4 regions of the Kitasatospora purpeofusca genome follow, and region 2 is predicted to be linked to each of the others. Evidence: riboswitches for the same ligand, from Rfam matches in the RefSeq annotation. Region 2 holds a riboswitch; each other region holds the start of a gene.
The links. Region 2 has a riboswitch for cobalamin ahead of OG715_RS14735 (prenyltransferase/squalene oxidase repeat-containing protein). Riboswitches for the same ligand answer to the same signal wherever they lie in the genome.
Positions count from the first base shown of each region.

Region 1: linked by a shared signal. The riboswitch ahead of metE (5-methyltetrahydropteroyltriglutamate--homocysteine S-methyltransferase) and the one ahead of OG715_RS14735 (prenyltransferase/squalene oxidase repeat-containing protein) in region 2 are both predicted to bind cobalamin.
Region 3: linked by a shared signal. The riboswitch ahead of OG715_RS02975 (prenyltransferase/squalene oxidase repeat-containing protein) and the one ahead of OG715_RS14735 (prenyltransferase/squalene oxidase repeat-containing protein) in region 2 are both predicted to bind cobalamin.
Region 4: linked by a shared signal. The riboswitch ahead of OG715_RS30480 (cobalamin biosynthesis protein) and the one ahead of OG715_RS14735 (prenyltransferase/squalene oxidase repeat-containing protein) in region 2 are both predicted to bind cobalamin.

Region 1 covers NZ_CP108561.1:8,506,680-8,511,253, reverse strand. Annotated here, with positions in the region: gene cobF (precorrin-6A synthase (deacetylating)) at 1-377, shown strand, start outside; gene metE (5-methyltetrahydropteroyltriglutamate--homocysteine S-methyltransferase) at 464-2,779, opposite strand; cobalamin riboswitch at 2,943-3,179, opposite strand; gene OG715_RS37025 (FAD-dependent oxidoreductase) at 3,321-4,430, opposite strand; gene OG715_RS37020 (TetR/AcrR family transcriptional regulator) at 4,524-4,574, shown strand, end outside.
Region 2 covers NZ_CP108561.1:3,392,103-3,396,676, reverse strand. Annotated here, with positions in the region: gene OG715_RS14740 (SCO2322 family protein) at 1-584, opposite strand, end outside; gene OG715_RS14735 (prenyltransferase/squalene oxidase repeat-containing protein) at 695-1,993, opposite strand; cobalamin riboswitch at 2,081-2,205, opposite strand; gene OG715_RS14730 (TetR family transcriptional regulator) at 2,322-3,017, opposite strand; gene OG715_RS14725 (glycosyltransferase family 4 protein) at 3,251-4,561, shown strand.
Region 3 covers NZ_CP108561.1:647,626-652,199, forward strand. Annotated here, with positions in the region: gene OG715_RS02965 (hypothetical protein) at 1-78, shown strand, start outside; gene OG715_RS02970 (flagellar hook-length control protein FliK) at 167-637, opposite strand; gene OG715_RS02975 (prenyltransferase/squalene oxidase repeat-containing protein) at 693-1,814, opposite strand; cobalamin riboswitch at 1,922-2,042, opposite strand; gene OG715_RS02980 (M4 family metallopeptidase) at 2,420-4,574, opposite strand, start outside.
Region 4 covers NZ_CP108561.1:6,950,493-6,955,066, forward strand. Annotated here, with positions in the region: gene OG715_RS30470 (putative cobaltochelatase) at 1-389, opposite strand, end outside; gene OG715_RS30475 (cobyric acid synthase) at 386-1,900, opposite strand; gene OG715_RS30480 (cobalamin biosynthesis protein) at 1,897-2,868, opposite strand; cobalamin riboswitch at 2,984-3,182, opposite strand; gene OG715_RS30485 (helix-turn-helix domain-containing protein) at 3,445-4,191, shown strand; gene OG715_RS30490 (alpha/beta hydrolase family protein) at 4,361-4,574, shown strand, end outside.

The DNA of each region.
Region 1 (4,574 bases), 5.1 Mb from region 2:
CCGAACCCGGCGCGTTCAGCTACGAGGTGGTGCCGGGCATCAGCAGCGTCTCGGTGCTCGCCGCCCGGCACCGCACCACCCTCACCCGGGTCGGCCGTCCGGTGCGGATCACCACCGCGCGCCGGCTGGCCGCCGAGGGCTTCCCGCCGGGGTCCGAGGACGCGGTGGTGATGCTCGACGGGCAGGCCGCCTTCGACCGGATCGAGCCCGAGGGCGTGCACATCCACTACGGCGCCTACCTGGGCGGCGAGGACGAGATCCTGGTCTCCGGCCCGCTCGGCGAGAAGGCGCCGGAGATCGCCCGGCTGCGCGCGGAGGCCCGCGAGCGCAAGGGGTGGATCATGGATACCTATCTGCTGCGCCGCACCGAGGACTGACCGCGCCCGCCCCGGTCGGCCCTGACCGCGCGCCCGCTCCGCCCCGCCCCGGTCCGCGACGACCGGGGCGGGGCGGGTCGGTCGGCTCAGCCCGCGAGTTCCTCGCGCAGCCGGCGGGCGGCGCCGACCAGGCTGTCCAGCGAGGCGCGGGTCTCCGTCCAGCCGCGGGTCTTCAGCCCGCAGTCGGGGTTGACCCAGAGCCGCTCGGCCGGGATCGCGGCCAGGCCCGCCCACAGCAGGGCGAGGGCCTCCTCGGTGCTCGGCACCCGCGGGGAGTGGATGTCCCAGACACCCGGTCCGACCTCGCGCGGGTAGCCGGCGGCGGCGAGTTCACCTGCGACCTGCATGTGGGAGCGGGTGGCCTCCAGCGAGATCACGTCCGCGTCGAGCTCCTCGATCGCGCTCATGATCGCGCCGAACTCGGCGTAGCACATGTGGGTGTGCACCTGGGTGTCCGCACGCACGCCCGAAGTGGCCAGCCGGAACGACTCGGTGGCCCAGTCCAGGTACGCCGGGCGGTCCGCGGCGCGCAGCGGCAGGGTCTCCCGCAGGGCGGGTTCGTCGACCTGGACGACGGCGGCGCCGGCGGCCTCCAGGTCGGTGACCTCGTCGCGCAGGGCGAGGGCGACCTGGCGGGCAGTGTCGCCGAGCGGCTGGTCGTCGCGGACGAAGGACCAGGCGAGCATGGTGACGGGGCCGGTGAGCATGCCCTTGACGGGGCGGTCGGTGAGGTCCTGGGCGAAGCGGAACCAGTCGACGGTCATCGGGTGCGGGCGGGAGATGTCTCCGGCGAGGACCGGCGGGCGCACGTAGCGGGTGCCGTAGGACTGCACCCAGCCGTGGCGGGTGGCGAGGTAGCCGGTGAGCTGCTCGGCGAAGTACTGGACCATGTCGTTGCGCTCGGGCTCGCCGTGCACGAGGACGTCCAGGCCGGCCTTCTCCTGGTAGGCGATCACCTCGCGGACCTCGGCCTCCATCCGCTCCCGGTACGCGGCGGCGTCGATCCGACCCGCCGTCAGATCGGCGCGGGCGAGGCGCAGTTCGGTGGTCTGCGGGAAGGAGCCGATGGTGGTGGTCGGCAGCAGCGGCAGGCCGAGGCGGGCGCGCTGGGCCTCGGCGCGCTGCGGGTAGGCCTGCGGGCGGCGGGCGTCGTCCGCGGTGACGGCGGCGGTGCGGGCGCGCACGGCCGGGTCGCGGGTGATCGGCGAGCCGGCCCGGGAGGCGAGGTCGGCGCGGTTGGCGGCGAGGTCGGCGGTGATCGCGCCGGTGCCCTCGCGCAGTGCGCGGGCGAGCAGGGCGACCTCGGTGGCCTTCTGCCGGGCGAAGGCGAGCCAGCGGGCGATCTGCGGGTCGACGTCGCGTTCGAGGGCGGCGTCGATCGGCACGTGCAGCAGGGAGCAGGACGGTGCGACGTCGACGCGCTCGGCGAGGCCGAGCAGGGTCGCCAGGGTGGCGAGCGACTTCTCCAGGTCGTTGATCCAGATGTTGCGGCCGTCGACGACGCCGGCGACCAGCCGCTTGCCCGGCAGGCCGCCGACGGCGGCGAGGTCGTCCAGGTTTGCGGCGGCGGGGCCGGTGAAGTCCAGTGCCAGACCCTCGACGGGTGCCTTGGCGAGCACCGGCAGGGCCTCGCCGAGGCGGTCGAAGTAGCTCGCGACCAGCAGCTTCGGCCGGTCGGTGAGGGCGCCGAGCTCGCGGTAGGCGCGGGCGGCGGTGTTCAGTTCGGCCGGGGTGCGGTCCTGGACGAGGGCGGGCTCGTCCAGCTGCACCCAGTCGGCGCCGGCGGCCTTCAGGGCGGAGAGCAGTTCCGCGTAGACCGGCAGCAGCCGGTCGAGCAGGGTGATCGGCTCGAAGTCCGCCGCCACGCCGGGGGCGGGCTTGGCGAGCAGCAGGTAGGTGACCGGGCCGAGCAGCACCGGCCGGGCCGCGTGGCCGAGCGCGAGCGCCTCGGCGAGTTCGCCGACCGCCTTGGCCGGGTTCGCGACGAAGACCGTGCCGGGGCCCAACTCGGGCACCAGGTAGTGGTAGTTGGTGTCGAACCACTTGGTCATCTCCAGTGGCGCGACGTCCTGGGTGCCGCGCGCCATGGCGAAGTACCCGTCGAGTGGGTCGGCGTCGACGGCGGCCCGGTGGCGGGCCGGGACCGCGCCGACGGCGACCGTGGTGTCGAGCACGTGGTCGTACAACGAGAAGTCACCGGTGGGGACTTCGAGCACCCCGGCGTCGGCGAGCTGGCGCCAGTTCTCCCGGCGCAGCTCGGTGGCGGCGTCCCGGAGGGCGTCGGCGGTGACGGTGCCCTTCCAGTAGCCCTCGATCGCCTTCTTGAGCTCCCGGTTCCGGCCCTGGCGGGGGTAGCCGTGCACGGTCGCCCGGGTGGCCGCGGCTGCGGACTTCGCTGTCAAGGGACTCTCCTTCGCGAGTCTTGCTCCTCAAGTGCCCGGTGACGGGACGAGGGCGCGAAGGGACGACGAGCCGGACGGTGGCCGCCGCGAACGGACGTGCCTCAACCGCCTGCTGTGGTCGCCGACCCGCCCTCGAGGTCATCGGACAGCCGCCCGCGGTTCCTCCGCGGACGGGCAGCGGGCAGGTCTTCGGACTCGCGGGCACACCCACCCTCGTCGAGGGCGGACACCTACTGGCCGTCGCTTCCCGGGCCCGGCTCGGACCCAGTGCGTATGACGGCGGTCGTTCCCACTCACCGCTGCGGGGCAGTCCCGGACTGGCCAGTCGAAGGCGTCACCGGGTTCCCTCTTACGACGTCCTGCCTGGCGGGCAGGGCGAACCAGCTACGGGGTCAGCCTAGAGGCAAACCACCGGTCGGGGCGACGGATTCCACCGCGGTGTCCACGGATCGGGACCGACGGGCGCTTCGAGGTCCCGCCGGCCGGGGCGCTCCCGGCCCTGCTCGGCGGATGCCGGTCAGCGGCCGTCGGTCGGCCGCTGTCAGTCGGGCTGGAAGAACGCGAGCATCTTCCGGGCGGCGTCCGGTGCCCGCAGCATCGCCTGGATCTCCGTGGACATCCGGGCAGCAGCGGCGGTGCGTTCGAACATCTCGCGTTCGTACTCCGCCACGGCGGCCGGGAGGTCGTCCGGGTGCGCGGCGAGCGCGAGACCGAGCAGGGCGCCGTCGAGCAGCGCCATGTTGGCGCCCTGTCCCACCGGCGGCATCAGGTGTGCGGCATCGCCGACCAGTGTGACGCCGGGCGTCGACGGCCAGGTCAGGCCGACCGGGAGGGTGGTGATCGACCTCGGCACGACGGTGTCGTCGCAGGCCGCGATCAGCGCGGTGAAACGCGGGTCCCAGCCGGGGAGCAGCTCGATCAGCCTGGCGCGGGCGGCGGCCGGCTCGTCGAACGGGATCCCACTGGTGGCGAACCAGTCCTCGGCGGTGTCGTAGAAACCGAGGCCGATGCGGACTCGGCCGTCGCCGTTGCGCTGCGCCGCCAGGGACACTGCGCCGCCGAGCACCCAGTAGGTGCCGCGCCCGACCATCGCCGCGAGGTCGGGGTGGGTGCGGTCGATGTCGGGGATGCCGACCTCGACCACGTTGTGGCCGGTGTGCTCCGGGCGGACGTCGGTGAGCAGCGCGCGGACCCGGGAGTTCGCGCCGTCCGCGCCGACCAGCAGCTCGTACGTCGCGCTGCTTCCGTCGGCGAAGCGCAGCTGGCCGCCGTCGGCGGACTCGTACGCGCGCCCCCAGCGCACCGTGCCCTCGGGGAGGGAGTCCAGCAGCAGGTCGCGCAGATCGGTGCGGTCGACCTCGGGCCGCGCGAGCGGGGCGTCGTCGGGCGTGTCCTCCTGGAGCAGCAGGGTGCCGTCCGGCTCCAGCAGGCGCATGTCCTGGCCCTCGCCGCGGGCGATCGCGAAGAACTCGTCGATCAGACCGGCTTCGCGCAGCGCCCGCTGGCCGGAGTGGATGTCGAGCATGCCGCCCTGGCCGCGCGCGTGGCGTGACGACTCGCGTTCGTGGACGACGCAGTCGATGCCGTTCACGTGCAGCACCCGGGCGAGTGCCAGGCCGCCGAGACCGGCTCCGACGATGGCGATGGTCATGACTGCCTCCCCCTTCGATGCAACCCCGATATATCTCGATACACCGTACTGGTCGATACACTGTATCGCCCGATGCGTTGTATGGTGAGCGGCATGTTGGTGTGGGAGAGGCCGGAGCCGCCGGATCGACCCGTGCCGGCCCCG
Region 2 (4,574 bases):
GTCGCGCCGGTGGCGTCGGCGGGTCCGGCACCGGTCGAGGGGGCGGCCGTGCCGGCCGGCCGGTCCGCGCCGCCCAGCTGCTCGCCGCAGCCCGTGCGCGGATAGCCCGCGATGGCGCAGAGCAGCCCGTTGGTGTCGTACCGCAGCGGCGGGGCGACGGTGGCCAGGACCTCCGCCGAGCTGGCCCGGTTCGGCACGACGGCGCAGGCGGTCCGGGGCTCCGGCGGGGTCTCGCGGGCGGGCGCGTCGGCGGGGCCGCCGAAGTCCAGCACCACGGCGACCCGTTTGCGCCCGGCCTCGGCGGGCGTACCGGCGCAGAGGGCGGCGAAGTCCCCGGCCGGACCGGGCCGGGCGGCCTGTTGCCCGCCGTCGGGGCTGACGGCGAACCGCCAGCCCTCGACCTCGCCGTCCGCCGGGACGTGCACGGCGGGGCCCTGCTGCTGGTACGCCCAGCCGCCGTCGGACCAGCGCCAGAACGACCAGTACCGGTAACCGGCGGCCTGCGCCTGCGCGGCGCCGAGCAGGAGCACGATCAGCAGTCCGGCGACCGCCCCGGCCAGGAAGCGCAGGGCGGCCCGCGCCACCCGCCGCCGGGCCGCCGCCCTGTCCCCGGCGGCGGTGGTGGTGACGGGGGTGGCAGCGGCCGGGACCGGGGCCGTGGTCGGACGCGGTTCCCGGTCCCGGCCGGGAGGGGTCACAGCTTCGCGCCGCGCTTGCGCTGCAGGCTGAGCACCAGCCCGCCGCCGATGCCGATCAGCAGGCCGACGCCGAGCAGCCAGAACTTGCCGATGCCGCTGTCCTTGTCCTTCCCGGCCGAGGTCGAGGCCGAGGCGGAGGCACTGGCGGACGGGGCGCCGACGGCCTTGGGCGCCGGGCCCAGCGCGGTCAGCTGCTTGACCAGGTCGGCCCCGCCGAAGGCGGCCGGGTCGCGCTGAGCGGCCTGCGCCACCAGCACCAGGGTGGCGGTGGCGGCGGCGTCGGTGCCGCCCTTGGTCCAGTTGCCGCCCTCCTTGGCCAGCCAGTCGACAGCGCCCGCGGCCTGCTGCGGGTGCTCGCCCTGGACCAGGCCGAGCGCCGCCCAGGCGGTGGCGGTGTAGTCGGGGGTGGGCGCGGCGCCGGCCAGGGTCAGGGTCAGGTGCTGGCCGCCCGCGGCGAGCTGCTCGGTGAGGTAGGCGCCGGCCGCCTCGCCGGAGTCGGCCCGGGGGACGGCGGTGGCGGTGGCGCCGCCGTCGGCGCAGGCCAGGGCCTTGGGGGCGGCGTCGGTCCGGTTGCCGTTGGCGACCGGCAGCTTCCCGCCGGCCGCGGCCAGCGAGGCCTGGCCGCTGGCGAGGGCGTTGGGCTCGGCGGCGGGGGCGCCGGCCGGGGCGGTCTGGTAGACGAAGGCACCGCGCTGGTCGGCGGGGGCGGCGCAGCCGAGCTGGAAGACGGCGAGCCCGTCGAAGGCGTTGCGGCCGGCCTTGGCGACGCCCGCCGGGTCGTTCCTGGTGGCGATCAGGGCGTTGACGGCCAGGCCGGTGGAGTTGGCGTCGCCCGGGTTGCCGGGGTTGTAGGCCCAGCTGCCGTCCGCGTTCTGGTTGGCCTTGAGCCACTGGACGCCCTTGTCCACGGCGTCCTGGTGCCCGCCGAGGGTGGTCAGCGCCTGGATCGCGAGCGCGGTCGCGTTGCTGTCCTCGAACGCCGGGTCGCAGGCGGTCGCGGTGTCGGCGCGGTACGAGGGCCAGCCGCCGTCGGCGCACTGCTGCCCGGTCAGCCAGGCGACGGCCGAGTCGGCCGGGGTCACCTTGGCGGTGGTCAGCGCGGTCAGGGCGAGGGACTGCCGCCACACCGCGTCGTAGGTGGGGTCGCCCTTGCCGTACAGGCCCTCGGGGAGCGGAGCGGCGCCGAGGCTCGCGGTGGGGCTCGGGATGTCGGCGAACGCCGGGGTGGCGGCGGCGGTGCCGGCGAGCAGCGCGGCGGCCAGGGCGGCGGCGCCCGCGCGGGCGGCGGTCAGCATGATCGGAGTTGTGCCTTTCGATGAGCGGTGCCGGCCGGGGCCGGCGTTCCGTGGACCTCGACGGTGCCCGGCGGTGGTCCGCCCGGCATGGGCCGCTCGCCTCTCCCCGGGTGCTCCGGCTCGCCGGCGGACGGGCGCCGGGCTCACGGTTGCGGGGTCAGCGCCGGATTCGCACCGGCTTTCCCCGGAATAGGAGAAGCGGGATGGAGTTGTCCTGCCCGTCGACTCTAGCCGCCGGTCCGGGCGTTCCACTCCGACCGGGGTGAGAACAGGTTCCAGTTCGGCGCCCGCCCGCCGGGCCGGCGGCGGACCGGTCCCGGGGCCGGCCTCAGGGCAGGTCCAGCAGCCGGGCGGCGGTGTGCAGGTCGGCCCTGACCTCGGCGATCGAGGCGCGGCCGGAGAGCCAGGCGACCAGTGCCGCGTGCCAGGTGTGCTCGATCACCCGGACGGCGGCGCGCTGGCTCCCGGTCGGCGGCCCGGACTGCCCGATGGCGTCCAGGATGAGCTGCCCGGTGGCGGCGGACACCTGGTCCACCTCGGCGCCCACCGAGCGGTCGGCGAAGGAGAGCGCGCGGACCATCGCCTCGGCCAGCAGCGGTTCGCGCTGCAGCGCGTGGAACGCCCGGGTCAGCGTCTCGGCGACCCGCGGCGCCGGTTCGCGCTCGGTCGGCGGGTGCCGGCGGACCTGCTCCTGGAGGCCGCGCAGCTGCTCCAGCATGACCGCGACCAGCAGGTGGACCTTCGACGGGAAGTACCGGTAGAGGGTGCCGAGGGCCACCTGCGCGCCCTCCGCCACCTCCCGCATCTGGACCGCGTCGTAGCCGCCGCGGGCGGCCAGCGCGGTCGCGGTCCGCAGGATCCGCCGCCGCCGTTCGGCCTGCCGGGCGGTCAGCGGCGGTGCCATCGGGGCGGCCGGCAGGGGCGCCGGGGCGGCGCCGGGCGGGAGGGCGGCGGAGGGGGTGTCGGAGGGGGTGGACGCCGGCGGCGCGGGCGGTGCGGGCGGAGGTGAGGACGGTGACGGCAAGGACGCTCCCGGGCGCGAGAGTGGTGGGGCTGCTCCGGACGGGCACGGTCGGCCGGGCGGGGCGCCCGGGCGTGGCGCGAATCACCAGCCCTGGATCCTGAGCGGAAGCTACGGGCCGGTATCTTCGAGGTCTCTCATTGTTCACAGGGTCAGCGGTGAACTCCACACCGCACTGAAACCTGATCTACTTTACCGACCGGCAGCACAGACAGCAGCAGAGATGAGGGCCGACGATGACCGCGCAGCCGCTGCGGATTGCCCTGCTCTCCTACCGCGGCGACCCGTTCTGCGGCGGTCAGGGCGTCTACGTACGGCACCTCTCCCGTGAGCTGGCCCGGCTCGGCCACCACGTGGACGTGATCGGCGCCCAGCCGTACCCCGTCCTGGACGAGGTCGAGGGGCCGGGTTCGGTCCGGCTGGTCGAGCTGCCCAGTCTGGACCTCTACCGCGCCGACGACCCCTTCCGCACCCCGGCGCGCGAGGAGTACCGGGGGGCGGTGGACGTCCTGGAGTACGCCACCATGCGCACCGGCGGCTTCCCCGAACCGCTGACCTTCTCGCTGCGCGCCCGCCAGTACCTGGCCCGGCACCGGGGCCGCTACGACGTGGTGCACGACAACCAGACGCTCGGCTACGGCCTGCTCGGCCTGGCCCGGCACGGCTTCCCGCTGGTCACCACGATCCACCACCCGATCACGGTGGACCGGCAGGTCGAACTGGACGCCGCCCCCGGCCGGTTGAAGCGGCTGTCGCTGCGCCGCTGGTACGCCTTCACCCGGATGCAGCGCCGGGTCGCCGCCCGGCTGGAGCACATCATCACCGTCTCCGGCAGCTCCGAGCGCGAGATCGCCGAGCACCTGGGCGCCGCCCCGGGCGCCGTCTCGGTGGTGCCGATCGGCGCCGACACCCGGTTGTGGTCCCCGTCGGACGAGGTCGCCCGGGTGCCCGGACGGATCGTCACCACCTCCAGCGCCGACGTCCCGCTCAAGGGCCTGGTGCACCTGGTCGAGGCGCTGGCGAAGGTCCGCACCGAACGGGACGCGCACCTGGTCGTGGTCGGCAAGCCGCAGAAGGAGGACGGCCCGATCGCCCGCGCGGTGCGCGCCTTCGGGCTGGAGCCGCACATCGAGTTCCGGCACGGCCTGACCGACCGGGAGCTGGTCGACCTCTACCGCTCGGCCGAGGTCGCCTGCGTGCCGTCGCTCTACGAGGGCTTCTCGCTGCCGGCCGCCGAGGCGATGGCCACCGCGACCCCGCTGGTCGCCACCACCGGCGGTGCGATCCCCGAGGTGGCGGGGCCGGACGGCGAGAGCTGCCTGGCGGTGCCCCCGGGCGACGCGGACGCGCTCGCGACGGCGCTCGGCCGGCTGCTGGACGACCCGGAGCTGCGCGCGGCGCTCGGCGCGGCGGGCCGGGAGCGGGTGCTCGCCCGGTTCACCTGGGAGCGCGCCGCCGAACTGACCGTCGAGAGCTACCGGGCCGCGATCGCCACCGGCGCCGGCCGCCGGGCCCGCTCCGGCCCGGGCTGGCGCTACGTGGCCTGACGGCGTCCGCCGA
Region 3 (4,574 bases), 2.7 Mb from region 2:
CCGTTCGCCCCGGTGCTGCGGGGCGGCTTCAGCGTCCACCACGTCGAGCTGGAGGCCCCGAAGACGCCCGGCCGGTAGGGCAAAACACCGTAGCAGCGCCGTGGGAACGCCCGGCCGACCCCCCGGCCGAGCGTCCGTACGGAGAACCCGCCGAGCCGGTCCGAGGTCAGGGCGCGGTGATGCCCGGCTGGGCACCGGCGCCGAAGGACCAGCCCTCGACCTCGCCCGGAGCCGGGTTGTAGGAGCCCGCGCCGAGGTTGCTGTAGGACCACGGGCCGCCGTGCGCGGCGTGCCAGTACGACCAGTAGGCGGTGCCGGTGGGGTTGGTGCAGGTCGTCGGCAGGGTGTTGATCTTGCAGACGAAGCCCGGGAAACGCGGGTGGAAGGAGTAGGAGAAACCGGCGCCGGTCAGCGCGGCGAGGCCGCTGGCCGGGTCTCCCGAAGCACAGCCGGTCTCGATGCCGCCACCGAGGGCGGTGAAGTCGACGACCACGGTGACGCCGGAGGTGCCGGTGCAGGCGGCGGCCCGGGCCGGCGGGGCGGTCGCGGTGGAGACGCCGAGAAGGCCGGCGGTGAGGGCCGCGGCGGCGGCGAAGGCGCCGAGTGTACGGCGGGCGGGACGGGCGGAGGTGGTCATGGGCGTGCTCCTCGGGTACGGCGGGCGGCGGTGCGGGGTCACGGACGGGCGGCCGTCAGGGGCGCGCGGCCGGGGCCGGGCAGGCCAGGGTGGGGGCGGACGGGCGGGCGCCGTGGGCGCTGAGGCCGGCGAGGCCCTGACCGGAGAGGCCGAGGACGGCCTGAGCGGTGGCCCGGGTGGCGTTCGCGGGGTTGAAGCCACTCGCGTCATAGGCGACGGCGCCGCGCACGGCGGGGTCGGCCGAGCAGCCCTGCTGGAGCTTCACCAGGCTGCTCCAGCCCTTGAGGCCGCTGATGAACCGGCCGCCGGGGAGCAGGGCGGAGGTGGCCAGGCCGGTGCTGTTGGCGTTGGAGGTGGTGGCACCGGCCGCGGCGAAACCGCCGTCGGTGTTCTGGTGGGCCGTCAGCCAGTCCAGGCCCGCCTTGGCCTTGGCACTGCGGCCGGTCGCGGCGAGGGCCTGGGCCGCGAGGGCGGTGGCATCGGTGTCGGCGGTGCAGGTGGGCTGGCCGAAGGCGATCGGGAAGCCGCCGTCGGCACACTGGGCGGCGGCCAGGAAGTCGACGGCGGAGGCCGGGGCGCCACCGGGGGTGCGCTGGAGGGCGATCAGGGCCAGGGACTGGCCGAAGGCGTTGCTGTAGTCGCCCCACTGCGAGCGGTCGGAGAAGCGGCCGCTCGGCGTCAGCAGGGAGCGCAGTCGGGCGGGCAGGTCGACGCCGCCGAAGGCCGACGGGGCGGTGCCGCGCACCTCGGCGGCCAGCAGGAGCTTGGCGGTGGCACCGGCGTAGGCCTCGGTGGTGCCGTCGCCGAGGTAGCCGCTCAGGATGTCGGGCCGGGCGAGCCAGGCGGTGGCGCGGGCGGCGGCCTGGTCGGCGCTGCCGGCGGCGGCGAAGGCGAGCACGGCGTCGATGGTGAGGCCCTGGTCGGGGTAGGCGGTGCCGTCGAAGACCGACTCGAAGTGGTCGCCGTTGACGAGCTGGCGGGCCAGCCAACCGGCTGCCGCGGCGTCCGGACGGTAGGTGGAGGCGGTGTCGCCGGAGGTCGAGGAAGCCGGGGCGGTGACGGCCGGGACCGGGGCTGCCGCCCGGGCGGCGGTGGCCGCCGGGAGGGTGGCGGTCAGGGCCAGCGCGGATATCGCGAGCAGGCGGAGCGGGCGGCGGCGGAGCGCGGAGGCGGACATGCGAGGCCTTTCCGGGCCTGGGCGCACGGGCGGCCACCGGCGGCCGTGCGGGGCGAGCTGCCCGACGGCTCCGGGAGCCCCTGGCCGCAGACCACGACGGGAGGAGGGGACACACACCTCCGCCGACGGGTACTCGGGCTCGCCACCGACTTGCCGTCGGCGGCCTACCGTTGCGGGTCAGCGCCGGAATTCGACCGGACTTCCCCCGACGGCGGAGTCAGAACATGACGGCTCATGATGTCGGCTCGGCTGAGAGGGGGTCAAGGCCGGTTCGAGGGCGGATCGCCATCGGTGCAGCGGCACCTGGCACGGTGGCACGGCAGCAGGCCTGGGCACGGCGGCAGGACGGGGACGTGGTGACGGGGCGGGGGCGCGGTGGCAGGACCTCAGCGGCCGGGGCGCCGTGCCCGGCGCGCGACAGCCCGGGAGCCGCGCCGCGGCGGTCCGGGACCGGCGCTGCCACGGCGGGGTCCGGAGACCCGGTGACGGCAAGGATCCGCCCGGCCGCCGCAGGGATGCGGCGACCGGGCGGGAGACCGGGGCGGACGGGGTCCGGGCTTCGGGGTCGAGAGCCCTGGTGCGGACTCCGGGGCAGCCGCCTCCGGTCAGCAGGTGCCGGCCGCGCGCTCGCGCACGACCAGATCGGTGCGGCCCGCCGTGGCGTCCAGCCAGACCACCCGGGTGCCCCGGTCGGCCACCGGGGCGTACTGGCCGCCCCGGTTGCAGGACATCCGCTCGGGGGTGCCGCCGGTGAGCGGGAGCTGCCAGAGCTTGGGCAGGTCGGTGTTCTTGACGCCACCCGTCACCTGGCGAGCGGCCTCGGCGAAGGTGACCGCCCGGTCCGAGGCGGTGAGGCCGGCAATCCGGCGCGGCTCGGCGCCAGTGCCGGTGCCGGTGCCGGTGCCGGTGCCGGTGCCGGGTCGGGGGCCCGCAGGCAGGAGGTCGGTCACGCCGGAGCCGTCCAGCGCCCCGGAGCGGATCGTGCTTCCCTTCGTCCGGTCGAAGGGCGTCTCGACCCACAGCAGGCGGCCGCCGGCCATCCGGAGGCTGGCTACCGAGGTCCCGGCGGTGGCGTTCGCGTCGTCGACCACGTACTGGGCGACGACCTTGCCGGCGGCGAGCGAGTAGACGGTCGGCGCGCTCACCGTCCGCTCACCGACCTGCCAGCTCTCGGTCCAGGCGAGCAGGCCGTCATGGAGCGCGAGACCGGCGGCCTGGTGGCCCTCGGGCAGCGCGATCAGCGTCTCCGGGGCCCCGTCTCGGGAGAGTACGGGCCCACTGCGGCCGGTCGTGTGGTCCGACATCAGGAAGGCGACATCTCCGCCGGAGACCCGGACGTCGCCGAGGTACTGGTTCGGGCCGCGGTGGACGCTGCGCACCGGGCCACCGTTGAGCGGCCGGGCCAGCACCTCCATGCCCCAGGCCCCGTCGGCCCCCGGCCCCATCGCCACCCACGCGGCGGTCGTGCCGTCGGTGGCGGGCCAGCCGTGCGAGCGACCGTCCTCCGGGCTGAGCCGGGCGGGCTCGGCGGAGCCGACGACGGCGCCCGTGTACACGGCCATGCTGCCCTTGGCCCCCTTGCCCGCGGTGGCCACCACCCAGCGGCCGGCGGCGACATCCGGTGCCACGCTCTCGGTGGAGAGTTCGCGCAGCAGCGGCCGGCTGTCCACGCCGATCCGGCGCTGCCAGCCGTCCTTGATCCCGTGGGCGTCGAAGGCCCCGGCCACGGTGCGGAGTTGGGCACGGTCGAGACCGAGCGCGCGGCCTGCGGCGAGCACCGCGTTGCGGGCGTCGACGAAGTCGTCCAGCGGGGTGAGGTACTCGGCGAGCGCGCGGTAGACCAGGCGGTCGGCGAGGAGCGGGTCGAGGGTGCGCCGGATGTCCCACAACGCGCCCGAGACGATGGTGGAGTTGAGGTGCACGCCGCCGCTGTCGACCCCGGCGGGCACCCCGAGGTAGTCGGCGACGGTGGTGCGGCGGTCGTCCAGCCTGCGGCCGGCGCAGGCCTCGGGGGTGCCGGTGCGGCAGAGGTCCTCGCCGAGCAGCGCGGCCCTGGGGTCGGTCATCGGGATGCCTCGGCTGGTCACCTCGATGGCGTTGCCGAAGTAGTCGGCGACGGCCTCGTCGAGGGCGCCGGACTGGCCGAAGTCGACGAAGTCCGCGGTGTGCTCGACGACGCCGTGGGTCATCTCGTGGCCGGCCACGTCGCGCGCGGCGGAGAACGGGCGGTTGTTGCCGGTGCCGCCCCCGTAGATCATCTTCTGGCCGTCCCAGTAGGCGTTGTCCAGGGGCTCGCCGAAGCTGGTGACATTGACGACGGAGACGATCGGTCCTCCCTTGCCGTCGATCCCGTTGCGGCCCAGGCGGTCGCGGTAGAAGTCGTACACGGCGGCGGAGTTGAGGTGGGCGTCGGTGGCGCCGCTGGTACCGGTGGCCGCCGGGAAGTCCGTGGTCGCCGAGGCGGCCGGGCGGGCGTCGGCGGGCAGGGTGCGGAAGTCCAGCTCGTCCCGGCCCGCCGCGTCGTAGGTGGTGACGGTGGCGGGGCGGGTGAGGTCGACGAGCTGGTAGGTGCCGTCCGGGAGTCGGCCGATGTTCACCCGGGCGGGGCGGCCGAGGGCGTCGGGCGCGGTACCGGTGGCAGGTTCGAGGGCCGGGGCCGGGGCGGCGGCAGGTTCGAGGGCCGGGGCCGGGGCGGCGGCAGCAGCAGCCGGGGCGTCGAGCAGGTAGGGGGCTCGCACCTCGTAGGAGAGCGCGACCTCC
Region 4 (4,574 bases), 3.6 Mb from region 2:
GCCCGGGCCAGCAGCCCCGGCTCGTAGGCCTTGACGCCCTCGGAGAGCGCGCGCTCCAGGTCCAGCGAGCCGACGATCCGGTCCTCGGAGACGCCGACCGGCAGCTCGACCAGCTCGGCCGGGCGCCGCGAGGACGCCCCGCCGTCGTGCGCGCCGTCCGGGCACTGCGGGTCGGGACCGGCCGGGTCGCAGGCGAAGCGGCAGCCGTCGACGGTCGCGATGGACGGCAGCAGCCCGGCCAGCGCGCGCACCATGGTCGACTTGGCGGTGCCCTTCTCCCCGCGCACCAGCACCCCGCCGACCGCCGGGGAGACCGCGTTCAGCAGCAGGCCGAGCCGCAGGTCGGCCATGCCGACGATCGCGGTGAACGGGTATCGGACGTCACTCATGCATGCTCCCCAGGGGCTCCGGGCGGAAGGAGCGGCAGCGATCCGGCCGCCGGCACCCCGCCCTCGATCAGCTTCCACAGCGCGTCGGTGTCGGCGTGTTCCTCGATCAGTTCGCCCAGCCGGTCCAGCCGGGCCTCCCGCGCGTCGGCGAAGGAGATGTCCGGCGCGGGGACGAACGCCCGGCCGGCCGCCGCCGCGACCTCGCGCAGCAGCGCGCGCCGGAAGCCGTCGTTCTCCAGCGCGCCGTGCCAGGTGGTGCCCAGGACGGAGCCGACCCGGCAGCCGTCGAGGAACGCCTCGCCGCCCTCCGCGGTGACGATCCCGTGGTGGATCTCGTAGCCCTCGACCCGCTCGCCGAAGGCCTCGCCGACGGGCCGTCCGAGCACCTTCTCCACCCCGAAGCGCACCCGCGTCGGCAGCAGTCCGAGGCCCTCCACCGGGCCCGCCTTCGACTCGACCTCGTCCACGATGGAGCCGGCCAGCATCTGGTAGCCGCCGCAGACGCCGAGCACCGGCAGTCCGGCCGCCGCCCGGGCCTTCAGCACCGGCTCGAAGCCGCGCTCCCGCAGCCAGCCGAGGTCGGAGACGGTGGCCCGGGTGCCGGGCAGCACCACCAGGTCGGCGTCGGCCAGCTCCTCCGGCCGGGTGGCCCAGCGGACCAGCACGCCGGGCTCCTGGGCGAGTGCGTCCAGGTCGGTGAAGTTCGACAGCCGGGGGAAGCGGAGCACCGCCACCCGCAGCACGTCGGCGCCCAGCGGGCCGCGCGCGGCCGTCCGGTCGACGACGGTGGACAGGTCGAGCGAGTCCTCGGCGTCCAGCCACAGGTCCGGCAGCATCGGCAGGGTGCCGAGCACCGGACGACCGGTCAGCTCGCGCAGCATCTCCAGCCCGGGGGCCAGCAGCCGCGCGTCGCCGCGGAACTTGTTGACGAACCAGCCGGCCACGTGCCGCTGGTCCTCCGCCGACAGCAGCGCCAGCGTCCCGTACATCGCCGCGAACACGCCGCCCCGGTCGATGTCCCCGACCACGACGACCGGCAGGCCGGCCGCGGTGGCCAGGCCCATGTTGGCGATGTCCCGGTCCCGCAGGTTGATCTCGGCGGGCGAGCCCGCGCCCTCGCAGACCACCACGTCGAAGCGGGCGCGCAGGTCCGCCAGGCACTCCAGGGCCCGTTCCAGCAGCAGCGGCTTGCGCTCGCGGTAGTCCAGCGCGCCGACCTCGGCGACCGGGCGGCCCAGCAGCACCACCTGGCTGCGGCCGTCCGCGCCGGGCTTGAGCAGCACCGGGTTCATCGCCGCCTCCGGCTCGACCCGGGCGGCCTGCGCCTGCATCGCCTGGGCGCGGCCGATCTCGGCGCCGTCGGCGGTGACGAAGGAGTTCAGCGACATGTTCTGCGCCTTGAACGGCGCGACCGCGACCCCCTGCCGCGCCAGCCAGCGGCAGATGCCCGCCGTGACCACGCTCTTGCCGGCGTCCGAGGTCGTCCCGGCGACCAGCAGTGCCTTGCTCATGCCCGGTCCCTCCGCTTCCTGATCAGAGCCGCCCGCAGCAGCAGGTGCCCGGCGACCGTCGTACCCAGGGCCAGCGCGCCCACCCGCCGCGAGAGCACGCAGGCCCGCTCGATGTCGTCCACCCCGACCGGACGCAGCTCCTCGCCGAGCACCGGCCGGTGCTCGGTGCGCTCGCCGTACTGGAGCGTCCCGCCCAGCCGGACGCCGACGGCGCCGGCGAAGGCGGACTCGGCCTGGCCGGCATTGGGGCTGGGGTGCGCGGAGCCGTCCCGCCGCCAGACCCGCCAGGCGGTGCGCGGTTCGGGGGCGGCGGCCACCGTCAGCAGCGCGGTCAGCCGGGCGCCCGGCCAGCCCGCCACGTCGTCCAGCCGGGCCGAGGCCCAGCCGAACCGGGCGTAGCGCGGCGAGCGGTGACCGACCATCGCGTCCAGGGTGTTCACCGCGCGGAAGGCCAGCAGCCCCGGGGTGCCGGCCACGCCGCCCCAGACCAGGGCGTTGACCACGGCGTCGGCGGTGTTCTCGGCCACCGACTCGACCACCGCGCGGGCGATCTGCTGCTCGTCCAGGGCGCTCGGGTCGCGTCCGCACAGGTGCGGCAGCCGCTCCCGGGCCGCCGTCAGGTCACCGGCCGTCAGCGCGCGGCCGACGGTGCGGGCCTCCCGGGTCAGCGAGGTGCCGCCGAGCACCGTCCAGGTCGCGGCGGCGGCGAGCGCGGCCCGGCCGAGCGGACGGCGGCCCAGCAGCCGGTCGGCGGCCACCGCGCCGGCCGCGACGGTGCCCACGCACAGCGCGGTGAAGGCAGTGCCGACGGCGCGGTCGTCGCGCCACAGCAACCGCTCCAGCCGGCCGGCGGCGCCGCCGAAGCCGGCCACCGGGTGGCCGCGGCGCGGGTCGCCGAACCGGGAGTCGGCCAGGTACCCGGCGACGGCGCCCGCGCCGAACGCGGCGGCCCGGGTCAGCGGGCGCACGGCGTGGCGCAGGGCAGGGTGGGAGGCGTGGTCGCTGGTGCGCTCGGGGGGACGTCCCGGCCCGGCGGGGCAGCCTGCATCGCGTGCGTGTCCTCACTCAGGGTCCGCGCCCTGGATCGACGTACCGGGGGTGAGAGTCTCCTGGCTCCCGGGTCGGACGCGCTCCCGGGCCTTCCGGCGGCCGTAAACGGCCCTCCGTGGCTGAACTCCGGTCGTGCTCCCCGGTGACAGTGGCGGGACCGCGCCGGACTCGCACCGGCTTCCTCTGCTTGCCTCCGTAATGGCTGAAGGATCCCATCACGGGCCCGAAGGGGGAGTCAACCGAGGTCGCGGAGGGGTTGGTCACACGCCGGAGCCCTTCCGGAGCCCTGCTGACAGCAGTCCGGGCGCCCGCCCCGCCGCCCGCCCCGCCACCCGCCGCCGCCCGCTGTTCCCCCGTCGCTACCTCCGAGCCCGCCCGCCGCCGGACCGCGCCCCGCTGTGCGATCCTCCACCCCCGCCGGGCGGCGCGCCCGGCCCGCTTCGTGCGTTCGTCGGCTGGGGCACCACCCGGCGCCGCGCCTAGCGTCGGGACCCATGCGACCCCAGCGCCCCCACCTCTTCGCACGTCCGGCCCGGTCGGCCCCGCCCGCCCCGCCGCCGCCGGTGCCGTTCTCGCCCGCCGCCGTCCGCGCCCACCGCGCCGCCCTCGGCCTGACCCCGGAACAGGTCGCCGAAGGGATGGCCGCGCACGGTGTCAGGCTGCTCCCGGCCCACGTCCTCGGCTGGGAGAACGGCGGGCCGCCCCCCGGCGAGGAGGAGTTCCTCGCGCTGGCCCGGGCGCTGTGGTGCCCGCCCGAGCGGCTGATGGGCGTCCGCCCGGCGAGCCTGCGGGAATTCCGGCTCGCCCGTGAGCTGAGCCCGGACGGCGCGGCCCGCCGGATCGGCGTCCCGGCCGGGGAGTACCGGCGGGCCGAGGCCACCGGGTGGTGGGACGGCGACGCCGGGCCGACGGCCGCGCTCGCGCACGTGCTGGGCCTGACCCTCCGGGAGCTGGTCGCCGCGACCGGCCGCCGGGAGGAGCTGGACCGGCGGCTGCGGCGCTGCGTCGAGGGCCGCTGGCAGGCGCAGGCCGGCGCGATCGTCCGGATCGTGCCGGTGGACCGGGCGGACCTCGACGCGGTGCTGCCCGTGCTCCAGGAGGAGCGGCAGGTGCCCGCCCACTGGGGGGCCGGCGGCTGGGGGCCCGCCGAGGGGGCGGCCGCGCCGTCCGACGCGGTGGTCCCGCCGGCCGGTCGCTTCTGGGAGCTGCTCGCCCGACGGGAGCCCGCGATCCCCGTGTGAGGACCCGTCCGTTCTGGCAGTCTCGTTCCGACGGACCCGGTGCGACCTTCCTCACGTGGCAACCCGTACGGCCGTGTCCTGCTGGCCCGGCCGGGTCCCGGCCAGTGGACTGGGCTGTGACGTGGGTCCGGACACCGGTCGGCCCAGAACCGAGCAGCGGGGAGCGAGTATGCGTTGGGGAATCGCGGCCACCGTGGCGGCCGCCGCGGTCGGCACCGGGGCGGCCGTCCTGGTGATCGGCCGCCGGGCCTCGGAGCGGATGGTCCGCCCGGCCGGGGCCGCCCGGGAGCGGTCCGGTCCGGTCGTGGTCCAGAGCCTGGGCGCCGGTCGGATCACCTTCACCCGGAGCGCGGCCAGCGAGCGTCCCGGCCGCTGGGCCGTCG